2 regions of the Streptomyces sp. NPDC060049 genome follow, and region 1 is predicted to be linked to the other one. Evidence: riboswitches for the same ligand, from Rfam matches in the RefSeq annotation. Region 1 holds a riboswitch; the other holds the start of a gene.

Evidence for each region. A riboswitch is a leader RNA that binds a small molecule or an ion and turns the genes downstream of it on or off. The one in region 1 is predicted to bind ZMP and ZTP.
Region 2: another riboswitch for ZMP and ZTP. It lies ahead of ACFWBY_RS34770 (bifunctional 5,10-methylenetetrahydrofolate dehydrogenase/5,10-methenyltetrahydrofolate cyclohydrolase); the one in region 1 lies ahead of glyA (serine hydroxymethyltransferase).

What each region holds. Positions count from the first base shown of each region.
Region 1 covers NZ_JBHWVV010000004.1:259,341-276,893, forward strand. Annotated here, with positions in the region: gene purN (phosphoribosylglycinamide formyltransferase) at 1-202, shown strand, start outside; gene purH (bifunctional phosphoribosylaminoimidazolecarboxamide formyltransferase/IMP cyclohydrolase) at 235-1,818, shown strand; gene ACFWBY_RS08920 (hypothetical protein) at 1,945-2,589, opposite strand; gene ACFWBY_RS08925 (bifunctional methylenetetrahydrofolate dehydrogenase/methenyltetrahydrofolate cyclohydrolase) at 2,839-3,702, shown strand; gene ACFWBY_RS08930 (DUF3017 domain-containing protein) at 3,692-4,180, shown strand; gene ACFWBY_RS08935 (malate dehydrogenase) at 4,458-5,447, shown strand; gene ACFWBY_RS08940 (hypothetical protein) at 5,607-7,331, shown strand; gene ACFWBY_RS08945 (hypothetical protein) at 7,321-7,719, shown strand; gene ACFWBY_RS08950 (hypothetical protein) at 7,723-8,874, shown strand; gene ACFWBY_RS08955 (carboxymuconolactone decarboxylase family protein) at 8,968-9,465, opposite strand; gene ACFWBY_RS08960 (PLP-dependent aminotransferase family protein) at 9,512-10,903, shown strand; gene ACFWBY_RS08965 (hypothetical protein) at 10,913-11,797, opposite strand; gene ACFWBY_RS08970 (hypothetical protein) at 11,914-12,243, shown strand; gene ACFWBY_RS08975 (glutathionylspermidine synthase family protein) at 12,250-13,440, shown strand; gene rocD (ornithine--oxo-acid transaminase) at 13,520-14,725, opposite strand; ZMP/ZTP riboswitch at 14,836-14,926, shown strand; gene glyA (serine hydroxymethyltransferase) at 14,962-16,230, shown strand; gene trpS (tryptophan--tRNA ligase) at 16,399-17,412, shown strand; gene ACFWBY_RS08995 (2'-5' RNA ligase family protein) at 17,541-17,553, shown strand, end outside.
Region 2 covers NZ_JBHWVV010000028.1:51,133-57,262, forward strand. Annotated here, with positions in the region: gene ACFWBY_RS34760 (NAD(P)/FAD-dependent oxidoreductase) at 48-1,580, shown strand; gene ACFWBY_RS34765 (MAB_1171c family putative transporter) at 1,577-2,761, shown strand; gene ACFWBY_RS34770 (bifunctional 5,10-methylenetetrahydrofolate dehydrogenase/5,10-methenyltetrahydrofolate cyclohydrolase) at 2,790-3,704, opposite strand; ZMP/ZTP riboswitch at 3,733-3,826, opposite strand; gene ACFWBY_RS34775 (methyltransferase domain-containing protein) at 3,917-4,678, shown strand; gene ACFWBY_RS34780 (RNA polymerase sigma factor) at 4,892-6,130, shown strand, end outside.

The DNA.
Region 1 (17,553 bases):
CTGCACCGTCCACTTCGTGGACGCGGGCGTGGACACCGGTCCGATCATCGCCCAGGGTGTGGTCGAGGTTCGGGACGAAGAGGACGAATCCGCTCTGCACGAGCGGATCAAGGAAGTCGAGCGCGAGCTGCTCGTCGACGTCGTGGGGCGCCTGGCCCGGCACGGCTACCGCATCGAGGGACGAAAGGTAACAATCCAGTGACCGCCGCAGAGGCCGCAGGGACCGCAGAGACCGTGACCGTAGAGAACGACGACCTCACCGCGTCGAAGCGCCCGATCCGGCGCGCGCTCGTCAGCGTCTACGACAAGACGGGACTGGAAGAGCTGGCCCGCGGCCTGCACGAGGCCGGTGTCGCGCTCGTCTCGACCGGGTCCACCGCCGCGAAGATCGCCGCCGCCGGGGTGCCCGTCACCAAGGTCGAGGAGCTGACCGGCTTCCCCGAGTGCCTGGACGGCCGCGTCAAGACCCTGCACCCGCGCGTGCACGCCGGCATCCTCGCCGACCTGCGCCTGGAGGACCACCGCAACCAGCTCGCCGAGCTGGGCGTCGAGCCCTTCGACCTGGTGGTCGTCAACCTCTACCCCTTCCTCGCGACCGTCCAGTCGGGCGCGACCCCGGACGAGTGCGTGGAGCAGATCGACATCGGCGGCCCCTCCATGGTCCGCGCCGCCGCCAAGAACCACCCCTCGGTGGCGGTCGTCACCAGCCCGGCGCGCTACGACGCCGTGCTCGCGGCCGCCCAGGACGGCGGTTTCGACCTCACCGCCCGCAAGCGGCTCGCCGCCGAGGCCTTCCAGCACACCGCCGCCTACGACGTCGCCGTGGCCTCCTGGTTCACGAACGCGTACGCCCCGGAGCCGCAGGCCGTGCTGCCCGAGTTCCTGGCCGGCGCGTGGGAGCGCAAGTCGACCCTCCGCTACGGCGAGAACCCCCACCAGGCCGCCGCCCTCTACACGGACGGCTCGCCGGGCGGGCTCGCCAACGCCGAGCAGCTGCACGGCAAGGAGATGTCCTTCAACAACTACGTGGACACCGAGGCCGCCCGCCGCGCCGCCTACGACCACGAAGAGCCCTGCGTCGCGATCATCAAGCACGCCAACCCGTGCGGCATCGCCGTGGACAAGAAGGACGTCGCCGCGGCCCACCGCAAGGCGCACGCCTGCGACCCGCTGTCCGCGTTCGGCGGCGTCATCGCCGTCAACCGCCCCGTGACCGTCGAGCTCGCCGAACAGGTCTCGGAGATCTTCACCGAGGTCATCGCGGCCCCCGACTACGCGCCGGGCGCCGTCGAGATCCTGGCCAAGAAGAAGAACATCCGCGTCCTGAAGGTGGCCGGCACCCCGCACCAGCCGGGCGACCTCAAGCCCGTCTCCGGCGGCGTGCTGCTCCAGCAGTCCGACCTCCTGCAGGCCGAGGGCGACGACCCGGCCCACTGGACGCTCGCCACCGGTGAGGCGCTCTCCGCGGACGAGCTCGCCGAGCTCGCCTTCGCGTGGAAGGCCTGCCGCGCCGTCAAGTCCAACGCGATCCTGCTCGCCAAGGACGGCGCCTCGGTCGGCGTCGGCATGGGCCAGGTCAACCGCGTGGACTCGGCGAAGCTGGCCGTCGAGCGGGCGGGCGCCGAGCGCGCGCAGGGCTCGTACGCCGCGTCCGACGCCTTCTTCCCCTTCCCGGACGGGCTGGAGATCCTGACGGCCGCGGGCATCAAGGCCGTGGCCCAGCCGGGCGGTTCCGTCCGCGACGAGCAGGTCGTCGAGGCCGCGAAGGCGGCGGGCGTGACGATGTACTTCACCGGAACCCGGCACTTCTTCCACTGAGCCCCACGGGTACCCCGCCGGTACCCGCAGACGGCGAAGGCCGCGCCCCGCGACAGTGCGGGACGCGGCCTTCGCCGTCTCGTGCGGCCTACGGATCCCGTAAGCCGGCGGGACACGCCGGGTGTCCTAGTACAGCGGGCGCTTGAAGTAGACGCTCGCGGCCGAATTGGCCAGGCCGATCAGGATCCAGAGGCCCAGACCCAACGAGACCAGCGCGATGAGCAGCGAGAGCACGGCGGCGCCGGCCGCGTGCGGGTCGGAGAGCGAGACGGCGTTGCCGATCACGCTCAGCACGGCGAAGAGGGTCTGGAGCGAGCCGAAGATGATCCCGGAGACCCGGACCCCGCCGCGGCCCTTGCTCAGCTTGGCGGCGGTCAGGATCGGCCACAGGGACAGGAGGATGACGGCGATGCCGATGCCGACGATCACACTCCCCGCGAGGGCTCCCGCTTCGCTCGTCGAGGAGCTGGAGGATTCGGACAGAGCCGTGGCGAACAGGGCGCCGCCGACGAGGGCGAGCACGCCGACCAGGGCCTGGAACCCGCCGAGGACGAAGAGGACGACACGGGCGCCCTTGACGCCGCCGGGCATCGGTACGTGGGCGCCCGCGCCCGGGTAGCCGGGGCCGGCCGGGTAGGCCTGGGGGGTCTGCTGCGGGTAGGCGTAGCCACCCTGCGGCGGTATGCCCTGGGGCGGCTGCTGCGGGTAGCCGTAACCGGGCTGGCCCTGCGGCTGCTGCCCGTACGGGTTGTTCGGGTCGCCGAAACTCATCTGGGGTGTTCCTCCGTGGAAGTGCGGGGACGCACGGCACGCTCGGAGGAATCGCTGCAAGTCGTGCGGCCCGCCCCCCGGCACTGCCCGCGGCACATCTTCCGGCCATCGTCGTCCGATCGGGGCGGACTTGTCCAGCCGCCGCGTGGCGGCCCGGGTACTCGTTGTGCAAGTGCAACCAAGGAATCGGACCGGCCGCACGGCGGATGCGACTGGAACCGGGACCGGTCCATCCGGGAGGATGGAGCCATGACCGCCCAGATTCTCGACGGCAAGGCCACCGCAGCCGCGATCAAGTCCGAACTGACCGCCCGCGTGGCGGCGCTCAAGACCCGGGGCATCACCCCGGGACTCGGCACCCTGCTGGTCGGCGACGACCCGGGCAGCCGCTGGTACGTCAACGGCAAGCACAAGGACTGCGCCGAGGTGGGCATCGCCTCCCTCCAGCGCGAGCTGCCCGCGACGGCCTCCCAGGAGGACATCGAGGAGGTCGTGCGCGAGCTGAACGCCAACCCGCAGTGCACCGGCTACATCGTGCAACTCCCGCTCCCCAAGGGCATCGACACCAACCGGGTGCTGGAACTGATGGACCCGTTGAAGGACGCCGACGGCCTGCACCCGATGTCGCTCGGCAGGCTGGTCCTGAACGAGCCGGGCCCGCTTCCCTGCACCCCGTACGGCATCGTCGAACTGCTGCGCCACCACGGCGTGGAGATCAACGGCGCGCACGTCGTCGTCCTCGGCCGGGGCATCACCGTCGGCCGGTCCATCGGCCTGCTCCTGACCCGCAAGTCGGAGAACGCGACCGTGACCCTGTGCCACACCGGGACGCGCGACCTCTCCGGGCTGCTGCGCCGCGCCGACATCGTCGTGGCGGCGGCCGGTGTGCCGCACCTGGTCAAGCCCGAGGACGTGAAGCCGGGCGCGGCCGTCCTCGACGTCGGCGTCAGCCGCGACGAGAACGGCAAGATCGTCGGGGACGTGCACCCCGGCGTCGCCGAGGTGGCCGGCTGGATCTCCCCGAACCCGGGCGGCGTCGGCCCCATGACCCGGGCGCAGCTGCTCGTCAACGTCGTCGAGGCGGCCGAGCGGATCGCCCCCAGTGCGGGCTGAGCGCGAGGACTCCGCCGCGGCGGGCCCCGAGGACACCACGGGGCCCACGGGGCCTGCGGCGCCCTCCGGGCCCGGGGCCACGACCGCCGCGGGCCGCTCCCGCCGCTTCCCCTCCGTCACCCGGGGCACCGCCCGCCCCGAGGGCGGCGGCCGCACCGCGCCCGGCGACGCGCCCGCACCGGCCCGCCAGTGGCCGATGCTGTCCGTCCTCGCGGCGACCGCGGGCGGCCTGCTGGCCACCGCGACGGGACACCCGCGCGCGGGCTGCCTGATGATCGGCATCGCCCTGATCGCCGCGTCGGTGCTGCGCCGCGCACTGCCCTCCGTGGGCATGCTCGCGGTGCGCTCCCGCTTCACCGACATGGTCACGTACGGCCTGCTGGGCTTGGCCATCACCCTGCTCGCGCTGGTCATGGAGCCCAGCCCGTTGCTGGAGATCCCGTTCCTGGAGAACGCGGTCCGCTTCACGGTCCGCTGAGCGGCGGCCCGGCCCGGCTCCGCGCGTCACGTGCGCGGGGGACCGCCGGACGGGGGAGTTCTGCCGGGCGCCGCCGACGCGCTGACGCCGGGCGGGGCCGCCCGGACGCCCGTCCGTGTGCCGTGCACCACACGGGGCGGGGGATTGGGGTGCTCCAAGGTCGGATAGCCTGACGGCGGATGTCTCTTCACGTCAAGATTCAGTGGGCCGGGGAGCGGCGTCCTCCCAGCACATGGGGCAGGGACGCCCCACCGCCAGCTGTCTAACGGAGAAGGCCATGACCCGCACTCCCGTGAATGTCACCGTCACCGGCGCCGCCGGCCAGATCGGCTACGCGCTGCTCTTCCGCATCGCCTCCGGCCACCTTCTCGGCGCGGACGTGCCGGTCAAGCTCCGTCTTCTGGAGATCCCTCAGGGCATGAAGGCCGCCGAGGGCACCGCCATGGAGCTCGACGACTGCGCCTTCCCGCTGCTCGCCGGCATCGACATCTTCGACGACCCGAACAAGGGCTTCGAGGGTGCCAACGTCGCGCTGCTGGTCGGCGCCCGCCCGCGTACCAAGGGCATGGAGCGCGGTGACCTGCTCTCCGCCAACGGCGGCATCTTCAAGCCGCAGGGCGCCGCGATCAACGCGAACGCCGCGGACGACATCAAGGTCCTGGTCGTGGGCAACCCGGCCAACACCAACGCGCTCATCGCGCAGGCCGCCGCCCCGGACGTACCGGCCGAGCGCTTCACCGCGATGACCCGCCTGGACCACAACCGCGCGATCTCGCAGCTGGCCGCCAAGACCGGCGCCGCCGTCTCCGACATCAAGCGCCTGACCATCTGGGGCAACCACTCGGCGACCCAGTACCCGGACATCTTCCACGCGGAGATCGCCGGCAAGAACGCCGCCGAACTGGTCAACGACCAGGCGTGGCTGGCCGACGACTTCATCCCGACCGTCGCCAAGCGCGGCGCGGCGATCATCGAGGCCCGCGGCGCGTCCTCGGCCGCCTCGGCCGCCAACGCCGCCATCGACCACGTCCACACCTGGGTCAACGGCACCGCGGCGGGCGACTGGACCTCGATGGGCATCCCGTCGGACGGCTCCTACGGCGTCCCGGAGGGCATCATCTCCTCCTTCCCCGTCACCACCAAGGACGGCCGCTACGAGATCGTCCAGGGCCTGGACATCAACGAGTTCTCCCGTACGCGCATCGACGCGTCCGTGGCGGAGCTCGTCGAGGAGCGCGACGCGGTGCGCGAGCTCGGCCTGATCTGAGCGGCTCCGTACGGCCTTTCGTAGCTCCGGGCGTCACTCCGGACGCGTAGGGCCCGTACGAACCAGTACGAACAGCGAAGCGCCCCGGCCAAACCAGGCCGGGGCGCTTTGGCGTGATTCACGCTGTCGCGACGGGGAGAGGAACCCTAGGGTCGGTCGGTGACCGAGATCCCGATTCCCCATCAGCCCACCGGCGGGGGCTGGGGTGGTCCCAGAGCGGACCGCTCCCCGGTGCACCCCTCGCTCAGCGAGGCCGGCCGGTTCCTGTGCGCGGGTACGTACCTGGACGCCGCCTACCGCGACCGGGTCATCGACGAGCTGTACGTCCACGAGGAGCGGATAGTCGCCCCCTCCTACGGCTACGACGCCTCCCGGGTGCTCGCCCACGCGCTCCGCGCCCGCCGCGCCGAACTCGGCTGGGCCGCCGGCGTCCTCGGCGCCTGGTTCGCCGGCTCCCTGCTCACCGGCGGCGCGCTCGCCGTGCTCATCGTCCCGTTCCTGCTCCTGAGCCTGGCCGACTGGCTGCGTGCCCGGAACGTCCCCGTGCTGCGCGTGCTGTCCGTGGCCCTGCGGATCTACGTGTGGTGGCTGCTGCTCACCCTCCTGGCGGTGCTCGGCTTCGGCGGCTTCGTGCTGCTGGGCTTCCTGGACGGCATGGGCGGATCGGCGCTCACACCGTTCTCCCCGAGCGGCGCGGACCTCGCCGGCGCCGTCGCCCTCTGGTGGCTGCCCGTCGTCTTCGCCGCCGTGGTGGGCGTCGTCGGGCTCCAGCGCGGCCACGTCTTCCGGACCGTCGCCACCGACCTCTCCGAAAGCCGTTACGCCGACCACGCGGGCGACCCGGCCGAGGCCTTCGACGGCGCCCGCTTCCAGCGCGTCCGACAGCGCGTCCGGGCCGAGCAGCACGCCCCGTTGATCATGTACGACATCAACGACCCCTTCTGCGGGGCGGGCGATCCCTACCGGCCCTGGCAGCTGTCCGTCGAACTCCGCCCGCGGGAGGACCTCGGCCCCGACCGCACGCCCACCCCGGTCACCAACGCCGACATCGTGCGGCGGATCGTGCCCCTGCTGGAGCGCTTGCGGGTCCCCTCGCCGCACGGCTCCCCCGAGGCGGCGGCCGCCGTCGGGGACCGGATGCGCGAACTGGTCGTCGACGAGTGCGTCTTCCTGCCCGCGACCGGTCTGCCGCACCGGGACACCGCCCAGGTCGTCCACGGGCAGTACGACGGGCAGCGGGCCGCCGCCATCGAGGAGGGCGGCGAGCGCCGCCGGCACTTCCTGCGCGTCCGGGTGGGCGGATGGGACGAGAACCTCGTCGTCACCGTCTTCGTACGGGTCCACACGCAGGGCGGGATGATGATGCTGGAAGTGGCCCCGCACGTGCTGCTCCCCGTCCGCACCGCCTTCCACAACGCGGACGCGGACGCCCAGCGCTACCGGAACAACAGCGGCTTCGGCAAGGCCGTCTGGGCCCTGCGCCACACCCCCGGCTCCCTCGCGGCCTCCGTCACCACCCTGGGGCGGGGCCTGGCGAGCTGGTGGCGGATCGCCACCGCCGGCCACGGCGGGGCCAGGCCCGAAGGGCCCTGGGTGTCGGTGCGCGAGCTCGCCTCCCAGGACAACGGCTCGCTGTTCCACCTCATGGACCTCGACCGCTTCCTGAAGACCATCCAGGACCGCGTCGTCGGCGGCGTGACCGTCGCGCTGCACGAAGCGGGCTGGCACACCGAGGAGTTCGCGCAGCGTGCGGTCAACGTGGCCGAGGGCGGCGTCTTCATCCAGTCGGCGAACGGCAGCGCCTTCAGCGTCGGCGGCACCAACAACACCAACACCAGGCACGGCGGCAGCGCCAGGGGCGGAGGAGGCAGCGGTGGCAACTGACGGCAGCGGTACGGACACCGGCGCGGGCGGTTCGCAGCCGTCCGTACGGATCGGCAGCGTCAACGACAGCGCCTTCAGCATCGGGGGCGCCCACAACACCAACACCGTCCACCGCGGGAACGCGGGCGCGGACGCCATCGGGCCGCAGGTGCTGCTGGACGCGGTACTGGAGCTGCGCGCGGCCCTCGTACGGCTGCCGCGCGGGAACGACAGGACGGCGCTCGACACCGAACTGGACGGGGTCGCGGAGTCACTGGAGGGGGCCGAGGAGATCCGACCCGGCCTGGTCGCCCGGCTGCGCGGGGCGCTGGAGCGGTGGGCCCCGCTGGTGGAGTCCGTCGGCGCGGCCACGGCGCTGGCCGGACTGCTCGCCTCGCTGGGAGGCTGAGCCGTGGCCGAGCAGCCGCAGGGCGCGCTCCGCTGGGACGCGCAGACCCAGCGGTGGGTCGCGGACGGGCCGCCCCGGCCGCCGGGCCAGGCTCCGGGCCAGGGTCAGGTACCGGACCAGGGCCAGGCCCCGGGCAAGGGCGGGCCGCAAGGCCAGGCCCCGGGCCAGGGTCAAGTGCCGGGCCAGGGCGGGCTGCAAGGCCAGGCCCCGGGCCAGGGTCAGGCGCCCGTCCAAGGGCAGCCGCCGGGTCGGGCGCCCGTCCAGGGTGGGGTGCAGGGCCAGGCGCCGGGCCAGGGATCGGGGCCGGGGCAGGGCCCGGGTTCCGGTTCCGGCTCCGCCCCGGGCGGGGTGCCGGCTATGCCGGTCGGGGTGCCCGGGTACGGGCCGGTGCCGCCCGCGCCGGGCCACGACCCCCACCCGCAGCCGCAGCCGTACGTACAGCCCGTACCGCCCGCGCCCCCGCGCTCCGGCGGGCCGGCCGGCCGGTGGCTGACTCCGACCACCGCCGGCGTCGCGGTGGCCGCGCTCGCGATCAGCGCGGCGGCGGTGTGGTTCGTGGAGCGGGACGCGGGGGAGCCCGCCCTCGCGGGGCCGACCGCGACGGGCACCCCGACGGGCGGGCAGGGCACGGACACGCCCTCGCCCACCGGCACCCGCCCGCCCTCGCCGAGCGGCAGCCCCAGCCCCAGCCCCAGCGCCACGCCCAGCCCGAGCGGCAGCGTCCCGCACGAGACCGTGCGGGACGCGAAGGGCTTCACCGTGGCCGTTCCCGTCGGCTGGGTCCGGGAGGACGGCGCCACCGGGGTGTTCTACCGCTCGCCCGACCGCGCCGCCCTGGTCCAGATCTTCCAGGTGAGCGAGCCCGAGCTGAGCCCGCTGGGCGCCGTCCAGGGCGCCTCCGCCTACCTGCGCGCCCAGACCACCGGCTACCAGGAGATCCGGGTCGGACCGGTCTCCGGCGCCACCGAGGCCGGGGAGCTCGTCTACGAGTACGACAGCGCCGAGTCGCGCGGCAGGCGGCGCGGCGTCGAACGGGTCTTCGTCGCCCAGGACGGCAAGAAGTGGGCCGTCCTGACGGCCGGTCCGGCCGCCGAGTGGACGCTCACCCAAGCGCACCAGGCGGCCGCGCTGGCCGCGTTCAGCCCGGGCGGCTGAAGGCGGCCGGCGGCCCGGCCGACCGGCCGGCTGCCGACCGCCGGGTGGCCGGGTGGCCGGGTGGCCGGGTGGCCGGGTGGCCGGGTGGGCTTCCTACTTGTACATGCCCGGGGTGTAGTGGCCCGGGCTCAGCCGCGTGGTGACGCCGATGCGGTTCCACACGTTGATCGCGGCGATCAGGGCGATCACCTGGGCCAGTTCCTTCTCCTCGAAGTGCTCCGAGGCCTTCGCGTAGACCTCGTCGGGAACGAAACCGTCGGTCAGGACGGTCACGGCCTCCGTCAGCTCGATCGCGGCGAGCTCCTTCTCCGTGTAGAAGTGCCGCGACTCCTCCCAGGCGCCGAGGAGCAGCAGCCGCTCGACGTCCTCGCCCGCGGCGAGGGCGTCCTTGGAGTGCATGTCGATGCAGAAGGCGCAGTGGTTGATCTGCGAGGCGCGGAGCTTGACGAGCTCGACCAGGGCCGGGTCCAGCCCCTTGGCCGCGGCCGCGTCCAGGGCCACGGCCGCCTTGTAGAACTCCGGGGCGAGCTTCGCCAGCTGCATGCGGGGGGTGTGCTCGGGCGCGTTCTTCGTGTGGTCCGTGTTGTCCATGGACTCACCGTACGAGGCATGCGGCCCGCCGATATGGTCCATATCCATGACGGAATCCTGGGCCACTTTCGGTGCCGACCTGCATCTAGAGCTCTCCGCCGGCCGGGGCCTGCGGGCCGGGCTCACCGAGGCGCTGCGCGAGGCCGCGCGCAGCGGAAGGCTCGCCCCGGGCCTGCGGCTTCCGTCCTCGCGCTCGCTCGCCGCAGACCTCGGGATCGCCCGCAACACCGTCGCCGACGCCTACGCCGAGCTCGTCGCCGAAGGCTGGCTGACGGCCCGGCAGGGCTCCGGGACCAGGGTCGCGGAGCGGGCCCGGGCGCGGCGCCCCGCGCCGGCGGCCCCCGTACGGCGGCCCGTGCGATCGCGGACCTCGTACAGCCTGATGCCCGGCTCCCCGGACCTGGGCGGCTTCCCGCGCGCGGGCTGGCTGTCGGCTGCCCGGCGGGCGCTGTCCGAGGCCCCCAACGAGGCGTTCGGGTACGCGGATCCGCGGGGCCGGGGCGAACTGCGCGAAGCGCTGGCCGGGTACCTGGCGCGGGCGCGCGGGGTGTACGCGGACCCGGAACGGATCGTGCTGTGCGCGGGGTTCGCGCACGGGCTGATGCTGGCGAAGCTGCTGCGGGCCCGCCGGGTCCGGGAGGTGGCGGTGGAGGGGTACGGGCTGGACGTGCACCGGGACCTGCTGACCGGTGCGGGGCTGCGGACGCGGGTCCTGGAGGTGGACGCGGCGGGAGCGTGCACGGGGTCCCTGAGCGGCTCCGGGGTCGGCGCGGTCCTGCTCACCCCGGCGCACCAGTTCCCGACGGGCGCCGCGCTGACGCCCGGGCGGCGGGCGGCGGCGGTGGACTGGGCCAGGTCCACGGGCGGGCTGGTCCTGGAGGACGACTACGACGGGGAGTTCCGCTACGACCGCCAGCCGGTCGGCGCCCTCCAGGGACTGGACCCGGACCGTGTGGTCTACCTCGGGACGGCGAGCAAGTCCCTGGCGCCGGGGCTGCGCCTGGGCTGGATGGTGGTGCCGCGGCCGCTGATGGACGAGGTGCTCGCGGTGAAGGGCCCGACCGACTGGAGCTCCAGCGCCCTCGAACAGCTGACGCTCGCGGAGTTCATCCGGTCCGGGGCGTACGACCGGCACGTGCGCGAGATGCGGCTGCGCTACCGGCGGCGCCGCGACGAGCTGGTGACGGCCGTCGGCGGGCGCGCCGCGGTCTCCGGCATCGCGGCCGGCCTGCACGCGGTGCTGGACCTGGCTCCGGGCGGCGAGCGGGCGGCCCTTCGGGCGGCCGCCTGGCAGGACCTCGGCTTGCAGCCTCTGTCCTCCTTCCGTCATCCCGACGCGGTGGCGCCGCCGCGCGAGGCGCTCGTCGTCGGCTTCGGGACGCCGCCCCAGAGCGCCTGGTCCGCGACCCTGGCCGCCCTCGTCGCGGCGCTCCCGTAACGGCCCCGTTCAAGGGGCGGTACCGGGGTCGGGCCGCTCGCGTTCCGGCAGGGCGGGGTCGGGCCGCGCGGGGTCCGGCGGTGCGGGGGGTTCGCCGAAGCGGGCCAGCGCGAGGGCTCCGGCGACGGCCACCACGAAGCCCGTGACCGCCAGCCACGCCAGACCCTCGCGGGTGCTGTCGCCCAGCCAGACCACCCCCACCACAGCCGGCCCGACCGTCTCGCCCAGCACCATGCCGGCCGTCGCCGTGGTCACCGAGCCCCGCTGCAGCGCCGAGGTGAGGAGGAGGAAGGCGGCGCCGCCGCCCAGCAGGAGCGCGTACAGGGCCGGGTTCTTCAGCTCCGAGAGCGAGATGCCGTCGATGAGCCGGACCGACACCTCCACCACCCCGAAGCCCGTCCCGGCCGCCAGACCCAGGGCCAGGGCCCTGCTGCGGTCCGGCAGGCTCCCCGCAAGGGCCCCGACCACGAGCACCAGCGCCGCCACCCCCAGCAGTGCCAGCTCCAGCGCGAGCGAACCGGTCCCCGAGCCCTCCTCGCCCGAGGACAGCCCCAGCATCAGCAGCCCCGCGGACACCACCGCGACCGCGGCCCACTCCGTACCGCTCAGCCGCACCCGCAGCAGCCGCGCCGCGACCACCGCCGTCACCGCGAGGCTGGCGGCGAGCGCCGCCCCGACCGCGTAGATCGGGATGTGCCGCAGGGCGATGATCTGGAGGACGAAACCGGCTCCGTCCAGACCGAGTCCGGCGAGGTAGCGCCACTGGCGCAGCGCCCGCATCAGGAGGGCGGTGTCGACTCCCGAGCCCGTTCCGGGCTCCGTCGCGCGCGTCGCGACCGCCTGGAGGACCGACGCCGTGCCGAAGCAGACCGCCGCACCGAGCGCGCAAATCATCCCAATGAGCACGAACCGACTCTAGGTCACGGAACTGGCGGCGGCCGGATTCCGTCGGCCGCGCGACCCGTTCTAGTCTGTCGGGCAGTCGGCCACCCAGGGGGAGCGAACCACACATGGACAGCAGCGCCAGCAGTACCGGCAGCAGCACCGCGAACGCGCGCACCGCGCGCCGAATGCGCTCCGGCGCCGTCGCGCTCGGCGGCATGGGCCTCCTCGCCGCGGCCCTCGTGGCCTGCGGCAGCAGCGACGAGCCCGACAAGCGCTGCGCGGACCGCGCCACGCTCGAGAAGCTGAACACCAAGGAGTGCAAGAGCGGCGGACGCGGCTCGTACTACTACGGCGGCACCGTCACGAGGAACAAGGTCAGCGGCGGCAGCTTCGACAAGTCCGCCGTCACCCGCGGCGGCATCGGCGGCAGCCACAAGAGCTCCTCGGGCGGCTGATCCCCGGTGAAGCGCCACACCATCGAGCCCCGCCCCGACTGGCAGCAGACCGTCGAGGCGCAGGGGCTGATCTACCCCCTCACCCGCTACCCCGACGACTCCCTGCGCCCCTACTGGGACGAGAGCGCCTACTACTCCTTCTCCCTGCCCGAGATCGAGGCGCTGGAGAACGTCGTCGAGGAGCTGCACGCCATGTGCCTGGCGGCGGCGCAGCACATCGTGGACCACGACCGCTTCGCGGACCTCGGCATCACCGATCCGGAGCTCGCCGCGCTGATCGCCGAGTCCTGGCGCCGGCGCGCCGAACAGCCTTCCCTCTACGGTCGTTTCGACCTGCGCTACGACGGCACCGGCAGCCCGGCCAAGATGCTGGAGTACAACGCGGACACCCCCACCTCCCTCGTGGAGGCGGCCAGCCCGCAGTGGTTCTGGATGGAGGAGCGCTTTCCCGGAGCCGACCAGTGGAACTCCCTCCACGAGCGGCTCGTCGACGCCTGGCGCCGCCAGGCGGAGCTCCTGCCGCCCGGCCCGCTGCACTTCGCGCACTCCGAGACCGACGAGCTCGGCGAGGACCTGATGACGGTCGCCTACCTGCAGGAGACCGCCGAGCAGGCCGGCATCGACACGCGGGAGCTGTCGGTGGAGCAGATCGGCTGGGACAGCCTGTCCGGCCGGTTCGTGGACGAGAAGCTCGGCTTCATCCGCGCCTGCTTCAAGCTCTACCCGTGGGAGTGGCTGGCCACCGACGCGTTCGCCCCGCAGGTCCTCGACACGTACGACCACGGCGGCGGCTCCGGCACGACCGCCTGGATCGAGCCGCTGTGGAAGATGCTGCTCTCCAACAAGGCGCTGCTGGCGGTCCTGTGGGAGCTCTTCCCGGAGCACCCGAACCTGCTGCCCGCCTACCTGGACGGCCCGCGCGAGCTCGCCGGCACCACCGGATACGCCGCGAAGCCGCTGCTGGGGCGCGAGGGCGCGGGCGTCACCCTGCACACGGCGGGCGGCGAGCCGTTCACGCCGGAGCAGGACGAGACGTACGTCTTCCAGGGCCTCGCCCCGCTGCCCGACTTCGACGGCAACCGGGTGGTGCTCGGCGCGTGGGTCGTCGAGGACGAGGCGGCGGGGCTCGGCATCCGCGAATCGGCGGGGCCGGTCACGGACGAGTACGCCCGCTTCCTGCCCCACGTGATCCTCTGAGGGCCCTCCCTCCCCGGTGCGCCCGCGCCGCCGCCGCGGTGACGGCCAGGCCGTCTCTTTCGGATCCGAAAGAGACGACCTAAGCGGCGAGGACGGACCTGAGCTGGTCCAGGCCCCAGTCCAGGTCCTCCTTGCTGATCACCAGCGGCGGCGCGATCCGGATCGTCGACCCGTGGGTGTCCTTCACCAGCACCCCGAGTTCCATCAGCCTCTCGGAGATCTGCCGGCCCGTGCCGCGCGCCGGCTCGATGTCGATGCCCGCCCAGAGCCCGCGGCCCCGGACCGCGGTCACGGCGCCGCCGCCGACCAGAAGGTTCAGCTCCCGGTGCAGGTGGTCGCCGAGCTCGGTGGCGCGCTGCTGGTACTCGCCGGTGCGGAGCATCGCGATGACCTCCAGGGCGACGGCGCAGGCGAGCGGGTTCCCGCCGAAGGTGGAGCCGTGCTCGCCCGGCTTGAACACGCCGAGCACGTCCCGGTCGGCGACCACCGCCGACACGGGCACGACGCCGCCGCCCAGCGCCTTGCCGAGGATGTACACGTCGGGCACGACCTCCTCGTGCTCGCACGCGAAGGTCTTGCCGGTGCGGCCCAGCCCCGACTGGATCTCGTCCGCCATGAACAGGACGTTCCGCTCGCGCGTCAGTTCCCGTACGCCCCGCAGGTACCCGGCGGGCGGTACGAGGACGCCCGCCTCGCCCTGGATCGGTTCGAGCAGGACGGCGACGGTGTTGGACGTGACGGCGGAGGCGAGCGCCGTGAGGTCCCCGTACGGGACGATCTCGAAGCCCGGCGTGTACGGGCCGTAGTGGTCGCGGGCCTCGTGGTCCGTCGAGAACGACACGATCGTCGTCGTGCGGCCGTGGAAGTTGTCGGCGGCGACGACGATCTTCGCGTGGCCGTCCGGCACGCCCTTGACCTCGTAACCCCACTTGCGGGCCGTCTTGACCGCCGTCTCCACGGCCTCCGCGCCCGTGTTCATGGGTAGCACCGCCTCCTTGCCGCACAGGGCGGCGAGCTCGGTGCAGAAGTCCGCGAAGCGGTCGTGGTGGAAGGCGCGCGAGGTGAGGGTGACCCGCTCCAGCTGGGCCCGGGCGGCGTCGAGCAGACGGCGGTTGCCGTGCCCGAAGTTGAGGGCCGAGTAGCCGGCGAGCATGTCGAGGTACCGGCGGCCCTCCACGTCGGTCATCCACGCGCCCTCCGCCGTGGCGACCACGAGGGGCAGGGGGTGGTAGTTGTGCGCGCTGTGCGCGTCGGCGGAGCGGATGGCATCAGCAGTTTTCGACACGGGGTCTCCGATCGTCCGTCAAGGCCTGCGACGAGGGTGGCGTCACCTTCTAACTTCGCTCGTATACCGGACGGAGAAACCTTTCCTGTGGCGTGCCCGCTAAGGTGAGCGGTACGCACGGCGACTGGCGTACGGAGAACCAACTCCGGGGGAGTCGTGCGCGCACGACCGCATACAGGGCCGCTCGCCTGGGCCTCGCGGGGACGAGATCTGACATCGACCCCGGAGGAGCCGCCATGAGCGCGACCCACCACCCCGCCCTTCTCGCCACCGACCCCGAGCTGGCGTCCTTCGTCGCCGCCGAGGAAACGCTGCAGGCCCAGACCCTGCGCCTGATCCCGAGCGAGAACTACGTGTCCGCGGCCGTGCTGGAGGCCTCCGGCACGGTGCTGCAGAACAAGTACAGCGAGGGCTACCCCGGCCGGCGCTACTACGAGGGCCAGCAGAACATCGACCGGATCGAGGCACTGGCCGTCGAGCGGGCGAAGGGCCTGTTCGGGGTGGACCACGCCAACGTGCAGCCGTACTCCGGCTCCCCGGCGAACCTGGCCGTGTACCTGGCCTTCGCCAAGCCCGGCGACACGGTGATGGGCATGGCCCTGCCGATGGGCGGGCACCTGACGCACGGCTGGGGCGTCTCGGCGACGGGCTCCTGGTTCCGCGGCGTGCAGTACGGCGTCCAGGCCGACAGCGGCCTCGTCGACTACGACGCCGTGCGCGACCTCGCGCTGGCCGAGCGCCCCAAGCTGATCTTCTGCGGCGGCACCGCCCTCCCGCGCACGATCGACTTCGAGGCGTTCGCCTCGATCGCGAAGGAGGCCGGCTCGGTCCTCGTCGCGGACGTCGCGCACATCGCGGGCCTGATCGCGGGCGGGGCGCACCCGTCCCCCGCCGGGCACGTGGACGTGATCTCGACGACCACCCACAAGACCCTGCGCGGCCCGCGCGGCGCGATGCTGATGTGCCGCGAGGAGCACGCCAAGGCCATCGACAAGGCCGTCTTCCCGGGCCTCCAGGGCGGCCCGCACAACCAGACGACGGCCGGCATCGCGGTGGCGCTCCACGAGGCGGCGCAGCCGTCGTTCGTGACGTACGCCCACGCGGTCGTCGCGAACGCCAAGGCGCTGGCCGCGGCACTGCTGGAGCGCGGCTTCGACCTGGTCTCGGGCGGCACGGACAACCACCTGATCCTGATCGACCTCACCGGCAAGGAGGTCCCGGGCAAGATCGCGGCGAAGGCGCTGGACCGGGCGGGCATCGTCGTCAACTACAACACGGTGCCGTTCGACCCGCGCAAGCCGTTCGACCCGTCGGGCATCCGGATCGGCACGCCGTCCCTGACCTCCCGGGGGCTGGGGACCGAGCACATGCCGGTCGTCGCGGACTGGATCTCCCGCGCGGTGTCCGCCGCCGCGCGGTCGGACGAGCCGGCACTCGCCGCCGTCCGCGCGGAGGTCTCGGACCTGATGGCTGCCTTCCCGGCCCCGGGGCTCCCGCTCGCCTGACCCGCGCCGGCGGGTTGGATCCGCAAAGCGGTCGCTCGGCCGAGGCAAGATCCGGACGGGCCGCTACCGCCCGGTACCGCCGGGGGGCCGGGGCCGCGGCGGGGCGACCCGCCGGGTTCCGGCCAGCGGCGGGCCGGAGCTCGTCATCGCACCTGAGAGAATGGGGGCATGGCTTCTGATCGTCCTCGCGCGCTCTCCGGCATCCAGCCCACCTCCGGTTCGTTCCACCTCGGGAACTACCTCGGAGCCATCCGTCAGTACGTCGCCCTGCAGGAGACGCACGACGCCTTCTACATGGTCGTCGACCTGCACGCGATCACCATGCCGCAGGATCCGAAGGATCTCCGCGCGAACACCCGCCTCTCCGCCGCGCAGCTGCTCGCCGCCGGCCTGGACCCCGAGCGCTGCACGCTGTTCATCCAGAGCCACGTGCCCGAGCACGCCCAGCTCGGCTGGGTCATGAACTGCATCACCGGCTTCGGTGAGGCCAGTCGGATGACGCAGTTCAAGGACAAGTCCGCCAAGCAGGGCGCCAACAACGCCACCGTCGGCCTGTTCACGTACCCGATCCTCCAGGTCGCCGACATCCTGCTCTACCAGGCGAACGCCGTCCCCGTCGGCGAGGACCAGCGTCAGCACATCGAGCTGACCCGCGACCTGGCCGAGCGCTTCAACACGCGCTTCGGGAAGACCTTCACCCTTCCCGCCGCGCACATCGTCAAGGAGGTCGCGAAGATCTACGACCTCCAGGACCCGGCGATCAAGATGTCGAAGTCGGCCTCGTCCCCCAAGGGCCTGATCAACCTCCTCGACGAGCCCAAGGCGACCGAGAAGAAGATCAAGAGCGCGGTCACGGACACCGAGGCCGTGGTCCGCTTCGACACGGAGAACAAGCCGGGCGTCAGCAACCTGCTCACGATCTACTCCACCCTCACGGGCGAGTCCATCCCCGCCCTCGAAGCCGCGTACGAGGGCAAGGGCTACGGCGCGCTCAAGACCGACCTGGCCGGCGTGATGGTCGATTTCGTCACACCCTTCAAGCAGCGCACCCAGGAGTACCTGGACGACCCGGAAACCCTGGATTCCCTGCTCGCGAAGGGTGCGGAGAAGGCCCGGGCGGTCGCCGCGGAGACCCTGGCACAGGCGTACGACCACCTCGGTTTCCTGCCCGCGAAGCACTGACGGGAAGCGAAGGGAAAGAGGGCCCTGGCGATCTGGGGGGTGCTGCCGCCACACTGGGGCGGCAGCACACACGCGGCGCACGGGCCGCACACGGACGACGCGCGGGACGACAGGCGGAGGAGACATACGTGGGGACCGTAA
Region 2 (6,130 bases), on a different contig from region 1:
TCCTCCGCCGATGCGTCTTCGCACGGCCTGACAGAGAGCACCACACGATGCCCCAGTCTTCCCCGCCCCGGCACGCCGTCGTCATCGGCGGCAGTTTGTCCGGCCTGCTCGCGGCAGCCGTCCTCGCCGAGCACGCGACGGTCACGATCATCGAGGCGGACACCCTGCCGGCCGGCCCCGAGCCGCGCCGAGGACTCCCCCAGGCCCGGCACACCCACCTCCTGTGGTCGGGCGGCGCGCGCGCCATCGAGGCGATCCTGCCCGGCATCACCGACGACTGGACGGCCGCCGGCGCGTTCCGCCGCAGCCTGCCCACCGACCTGGTCACCAAGACCGCCCAGGGCTGGCTGCCGCGCCACGGCGAGATGCAGTTCAACATCTCCTGCAGCCGCGACCTGCTCGACTCGGTGATCCGCTCCCGCGTCATCGGCCTGGCCGGTGTCACCACCCTCCAGCAGAGCCGCGTCCGAGGGCTGGAGGGCACGGCCGACCGGATCACCGGTGTCCGGGTGGACACCGGCGGGGAAGAGAACCGCCTGGTCACCGCCGACCTCGTGGTCGACGCCAGCGGCCGCGGCTCGCGGGCCCGCACCTGGCTGGAGGCGCTCGGCGTCAGCGACCTCAAGGAGGCCGGGGTGGACTCCGGGCTCGTGTACGCGACGCGCATCTTCGAGGCGCCCGAGGGCGCCCACGCCATGGGCTTCCCCATCGTCAACGTGCAGTCCGACCCCCGGGTGGCCGTACCCGGCCGGACCGCGACCATCGTCCCGATCGAGGACGGCCGCTGGCAGGCCACCCTGTCCGGCACCCGCGGCGGCCAGCCCACCGCCGACCCGGAGGCCTTCATCCCGTTCGCCAAGGGGGTCCGCGACCCCATCGTCGGCGAACTCCTCGAAGGCAAGAAGCCGCTGACCGGCGTCTCCGTCACCCAGGGCACCGCCAACCGCCGGATCTTCTTCGAGAAGGCCGACCTCCCGGACGGCTTCTTCGCCGTCGGTGACTCGGTCGCCACCTTCAACCCGCTCTACGGCCAGGGCATGACGGTCGCCGCCCAGGGCCTGCTGGCCGTCCGCACGCTGCTGCGCGCCAAGGGCCTGTCGCACCCCGCCATCGGCCGCGAGGCACAGCGGGCCATCGCCCCGCAGGTGGCCGTCGCCTGGGACCTCGCCACCTCGCAGGACATCCTGTACCCGGGCGCCACCGGCATGAAGCCGCGCGCCGGAGCGGGCCTGCTGAACGGCTACGTCGACCGGCTGATGACCGGCGCCACCACCAAGGCGTCGCTCACCGCCGCCCTGCTCCAGGTCATCACCATGAACCAGGCGCCCACGTACTGGGTCCGCCCCGGCGTGGTCTGGGAGGTGCTGCGCGCCTCCCGCCGCGGCGCCCTGAAGGCGGCGCCGCTGACGGCCGCCGAGCGGACGGTCGCGGGCCTCGACCAGGACGGCCCGGCCGCGCCCGCGGCCCCCGCCGGAGTCACCGAAGCACCCGAGGTACCGCAGGCCTCGGAAGCGGCGGAAGCCGTGGAAGTCGCCGAGGGTTCCGCGGACCCCGCCGACCCCGTCGGACAGGCGCGATGATCGAAAGCCTCGTCCTCTACGTGCCGGGCGTGGTGATCGCCGCGGCACTGATCGTCAAGGCGCCGAGGTTACGGCGGGGCTGGGACCAGCCGCTCATGCGCGCCGTGTGCACGCTCCTCGTCGTGGGCTCGCTCGCCGTGTTCCTCTCGGCGCCCCCGACCATCGTCGCGGTCAACAGGCTCACCGGCGTCGTCAACTTCTCGGCCCCGCTGGTGTACAGCCTGCTCACCGCCTTCTCCGGCTCCTGCATCGTGCTCATCCTGCACTGGAGCGGCCCCCCGAGCCCGGGCGTGCGCCGGGCGACCCGCCTGACCGTGGCGGCGTACGGAGCCGTGACCGTGGCGATCGTCGTCCTCTTCGCGTTGGGGGAGGCGCCGGTCGAGCGGCTGCGGGACATGGACACGTACTACGCCGACACGCCCTGGCTGCGCGAGATGATCATCTGCTACCTGTCGGCGCACACCGTGGGCAGCACCGCGCTCACGGTGCTGTGCTGGAAGTGGCTGCGCCGCCTGGACCCGTCGATGCGCCCGTTGCGCACGGGGCTCGCCGTGCTGATGTCCGGGGGCGTCTTCGACCTGGCCTTCCTCGTCGTGAAGTGGACGGCGATGGCCGCGCACTGGAGCGGCGGCGACCTGGACTACCTCTCCACCTATGTGGCACCACCGCTGGGGGCCGCCGCGGCCCTGCTGGTCGGGGCCGGGTTCATCGTGCCGCTGGTCGGCGGTTCGGCGCCCTGGCGGGACTACAGCCGCTACCGGCGGCTGCGCCCGCTGTGGGCGGCGCTGCGCGGCTTCTCCCCGTGCGGCATGCGGCCCGTCCCGCTGACCTGGTGGTCGCCGGTCGGGATCCGGCTGATCCACCGCGAATCGGTGATCGACGACGGCATCCTCGCGCTCGTGTACTGGTTCGACCCCGCCGTGCGCGAGGAGGCGTACGGAGCCGCGCGCGCCCAGGGCCGGACCGAGGAGGAAGCCGTCCTGGTGGCGGACGCGGCCATGCTCGCGGCGGCCTGCCAGCGCCGGGCGGCGGCCGACCGCGCGGGCGCCGGCACCGACGGCGCCGGACCCGCTTGCGCGGGCCCGTACCGCTTGGACTCCCGGCCGCTCACCGAGCTGGCCCGGGAGTTCCACGCCTCCCCGATCGTGGCCGAGGCCCGCCGCCAGGCCGCGGGCGTCTGACCGGGGCCCGCGGGACCGTCCGGCCCGGTCAGAGGTCCGCGAGTGCCAGACCGGCCTGTGCGGCGGCCGCCTGGACGGTCTGCTCCAGCAGCACCGCGATGGTCATCGGGCCGACGCCGCCCGGTACGGGGGTGATCAGCGAGGCACGGGCGGCGGCCGACTCGAAGTGGACGTCGCCGACGTTGCCCTCGTTGTACCCGGCGTCCAGGACCACGGCGCCCGGCTTGATGTCCTCGCCCCGGATGAACTCGGCCTTGCCGACGGCGGCGACGAGCACGTCCGCCTGGCGGACGATGGACGGGAGGTCCACGGTGCGCGAGTGGCAGTAGGTGACGGTGGCGTTCTGCTCCAGGAGCAGCATCCCGGCGGGCTTGCCCAGGATCGCGCTGCGGCCGACGACCACGGCGTGCTTGCCGGTCAGGTCCACGTCATAGGCCTCCAGCAGGCGCATGATGCCGCCGGGGGTGCAGGAGACGAAGCCCGGCAGTCCGAAGCCCATGGCGGCGAAGGAGTGCATGGTGACCCCGTCGACGTCCTTGCCCGGGGCGATGGCCTCGAAGGCGGCGCGCTCGTCGATGTGGTGCGGGACGGGGTGCTGGAGCAGGATCCCGCTGATCTCCGGGTCCTCGGAGAGCGCGGTGAGTGTGGCGACCAGTTCTCCGGTGGTCGTCGCGGCCGGCAGCTCCACGTGGCGGGAGGTGATCCCGGCCTTGGCGCAGCGGTTCTGCTTCATGCGCACGTAGGTGACGGACGCGGGGTCCTCACCGACCAGCACGGTCGCCAGACAGGGCGCGGTGCCCGTGCGCTCGGTGATCTTCGCGGCGTAGTCGGCGGTCTGCTCCGAGATGCGGCGGGCGAGGGCGGTGCCGTCCATCAGCCGGGCGGTCCGCCCCGCAGGGGACTGGTCGCTCTGGGCGCCGGGAACGGTCTGGGCAGTCGTCATGGGGTCTCCTGAGCGTCGCTGCGGGATCGCGGTTCGCCCAGGCGCGCGGCAGTCGACGTACGGAGGTACGCCGGGCCGCTCCCCGGTGGTGATCCACCCGAACGCCAGTCACGGCCCGCCGCCCAGTGTAGGCGACCCCCGGAGCTCCCGGAGGGGGCCCCGGCTCCGGCAACCCGGTGGATGACCGGCGTCCGACCTGGGACGATCGAGACATGACGCCCACCTTTGACCATCTCGTCGCGGAAGCCGAGTCCGTGTCCGTGGACGGCTGGGACTTCTCCTGGCTCGACGGCCGCGCCGTCGAGCAGCGCCCCTCGTGGGGCTACCAGCAGCTCCTCGGGGAGCGCCTGGCCGGGGTCCGCTCGGCCCTGGACATCCAGACCGGCGGCGGGGAGGTGCTCGCCGGGGCCGGGCCCCTGCCCCCGCTGATGGCGGCAACCGAGTCCTGGCCGCCGAACATCGACAAGGCGACGCGGCTGCTGCACCCGCTCGGCGCGGTGGTCGTCGCGGACCGCGACGAGCCTCCGCTGCCGTTCGCCGACGAGGCCTTCGAGTTCGTCTGCAGCCGGCATCCGGTGACGATCTGGTGGGACGAGATCGCGCGGGTGCTGCGGCCCGGCGGCACGTACTTCTCCCAGCAGGTGGGTCCGGCGAGCGTCTTCGAGCTGGTCGAGTACTTCCTGGGCCCGCAGCCGGAGGAGGCCCGGCGCGGCCGGCACCCGGACGACGCGGTCGCCGACGCCACGGGGGCCGGGCTGGAGGTCGTGGATCTGCGCTCGGAGCGGCTGCGGACGGAGTTCCACGACATCGGAGCCGTGATCTACTTCCTCCGGAAGGTGATCTGGATGGTGCCCGGTTTCACAGTCGGGCACTTTCGGGACCGCTTGCGCGAGCTGCACGAACAGATCGAACGGGACGGCCCGTTCGTCGCGCACACCGCCCGATTCCTCATCGAGGCCCGCAAAACGGGCTGACAAAACGGGCGGACGCGACCACCCCCGAACGGTTGCCCGGTCACAGCGTGGCGCAGGTCACTCAATTCAGCGCGTAACGAATCGACTCGGGCATGCGATGAACCGACAGGTGTCCTCGTGCGGCCCGGAATACAGACCCCCCTCGGGTCTGTTTCCCAAGTTCGCGCGATGATGTCCAGCCACCCCTTATCTGTTCGCAACGAGAGGCTCCTTGTGTCGCTCAGCCCGTCCCGTACGTTCCCCACGGAGATCGCCGAATCCGAGGCCCTTGTCGCGCTTGTCGAGCGCGGCCGCGAGCAGGGTCACATCAACGGTGATGACGTGCGCCAGGCCTTCGAGGCCGGTCGCATCCCGGTGGACCAGTGGAAGCGGGTCCTGCGCAGCCTGAACCAGGTCCTGGACGAGGAGGGCGTCGCGCTGCACGTCAGCGCCGCGCCCGCCACGAAGGCTGCCGCCAAGAAGCCGCGCAAGGCGGCCGCCGCCCCGGCTCGCGCCGTCACCAAGAAGGCCGCTGCCCCGCCGCGCCTCATCGGCGCGCGCAAGACGGCGGCCACCGCCACCGCCGCGGCGATATCCGACCCGTCGGCCTCCGGCACCGAGGAGGAGGTGGCGGCCGAGGCCGCCGCCGCGCCGAAGAAGCGTACGGTCAAGAAGACCGCCGCGAAGAAGACCGCCGTGAAGAAGACGGCCGCGACGAAGAAGACCAAGGACGGCGACGAGGCCGAGGCCCCCGTGGCCGAGGGCGAGGACTGGGCGGCCGAGGACCTCGACGACGACGCCGAGAAGGAGACGCCCAAGACGGGCGGCAGCGCCGGCTTCGTCCTGTCCGACGACGACGAGGACGACGCCCCGGCGCAGACGGTCATGGTCGCCGGCGCCACCGCCGACCCCGTCAAGGACTACCTCAAGCTCATCGGCAAGGTGCCGCTGCTCAACGCCGAGCAGGAGGTCGAGCTCGCCAAGCGGATCGAGGCCGGTCTCTTCTCCGAGTACAAGCTCGAAGAGGAGGAGGACCACAAGCCCGCCTTCAAGCGCGAGCTGGAGATCCTCGTCGAGGACGGCCGCCGCGCCAAGAACCACCTGCTGGAGGCCAACCTCCGCCTCGTGGTCTCGCTGGCCAAGCGCTACACCGGCCGCGGCATGCTCTTCCTGGACCTGATCCAGGAGGGCAACGTCGGTCTGATCCGCGCCGTGGAGAAGTTCGACTACACCAAGGGCTTCAAGTTCTCCACGTACGCGACGTGGTGGATCCGCCAGGCGATCACGCGTGCCATGGCCGACCAGTCGCGCACCATCCGCATCCCCGTCCACATGGTCGAGATCATCAACAAGCTGGCCCGCGTCCAGCGCCAGATGCTCCAGGACCTCGGCCGGGAGCCCACTCCGGAGGAGCTGGGCAAGGAACTCGACATGACCCCCGAGAAGGTCATCGAGGTCCAGAAGTACGGCCGT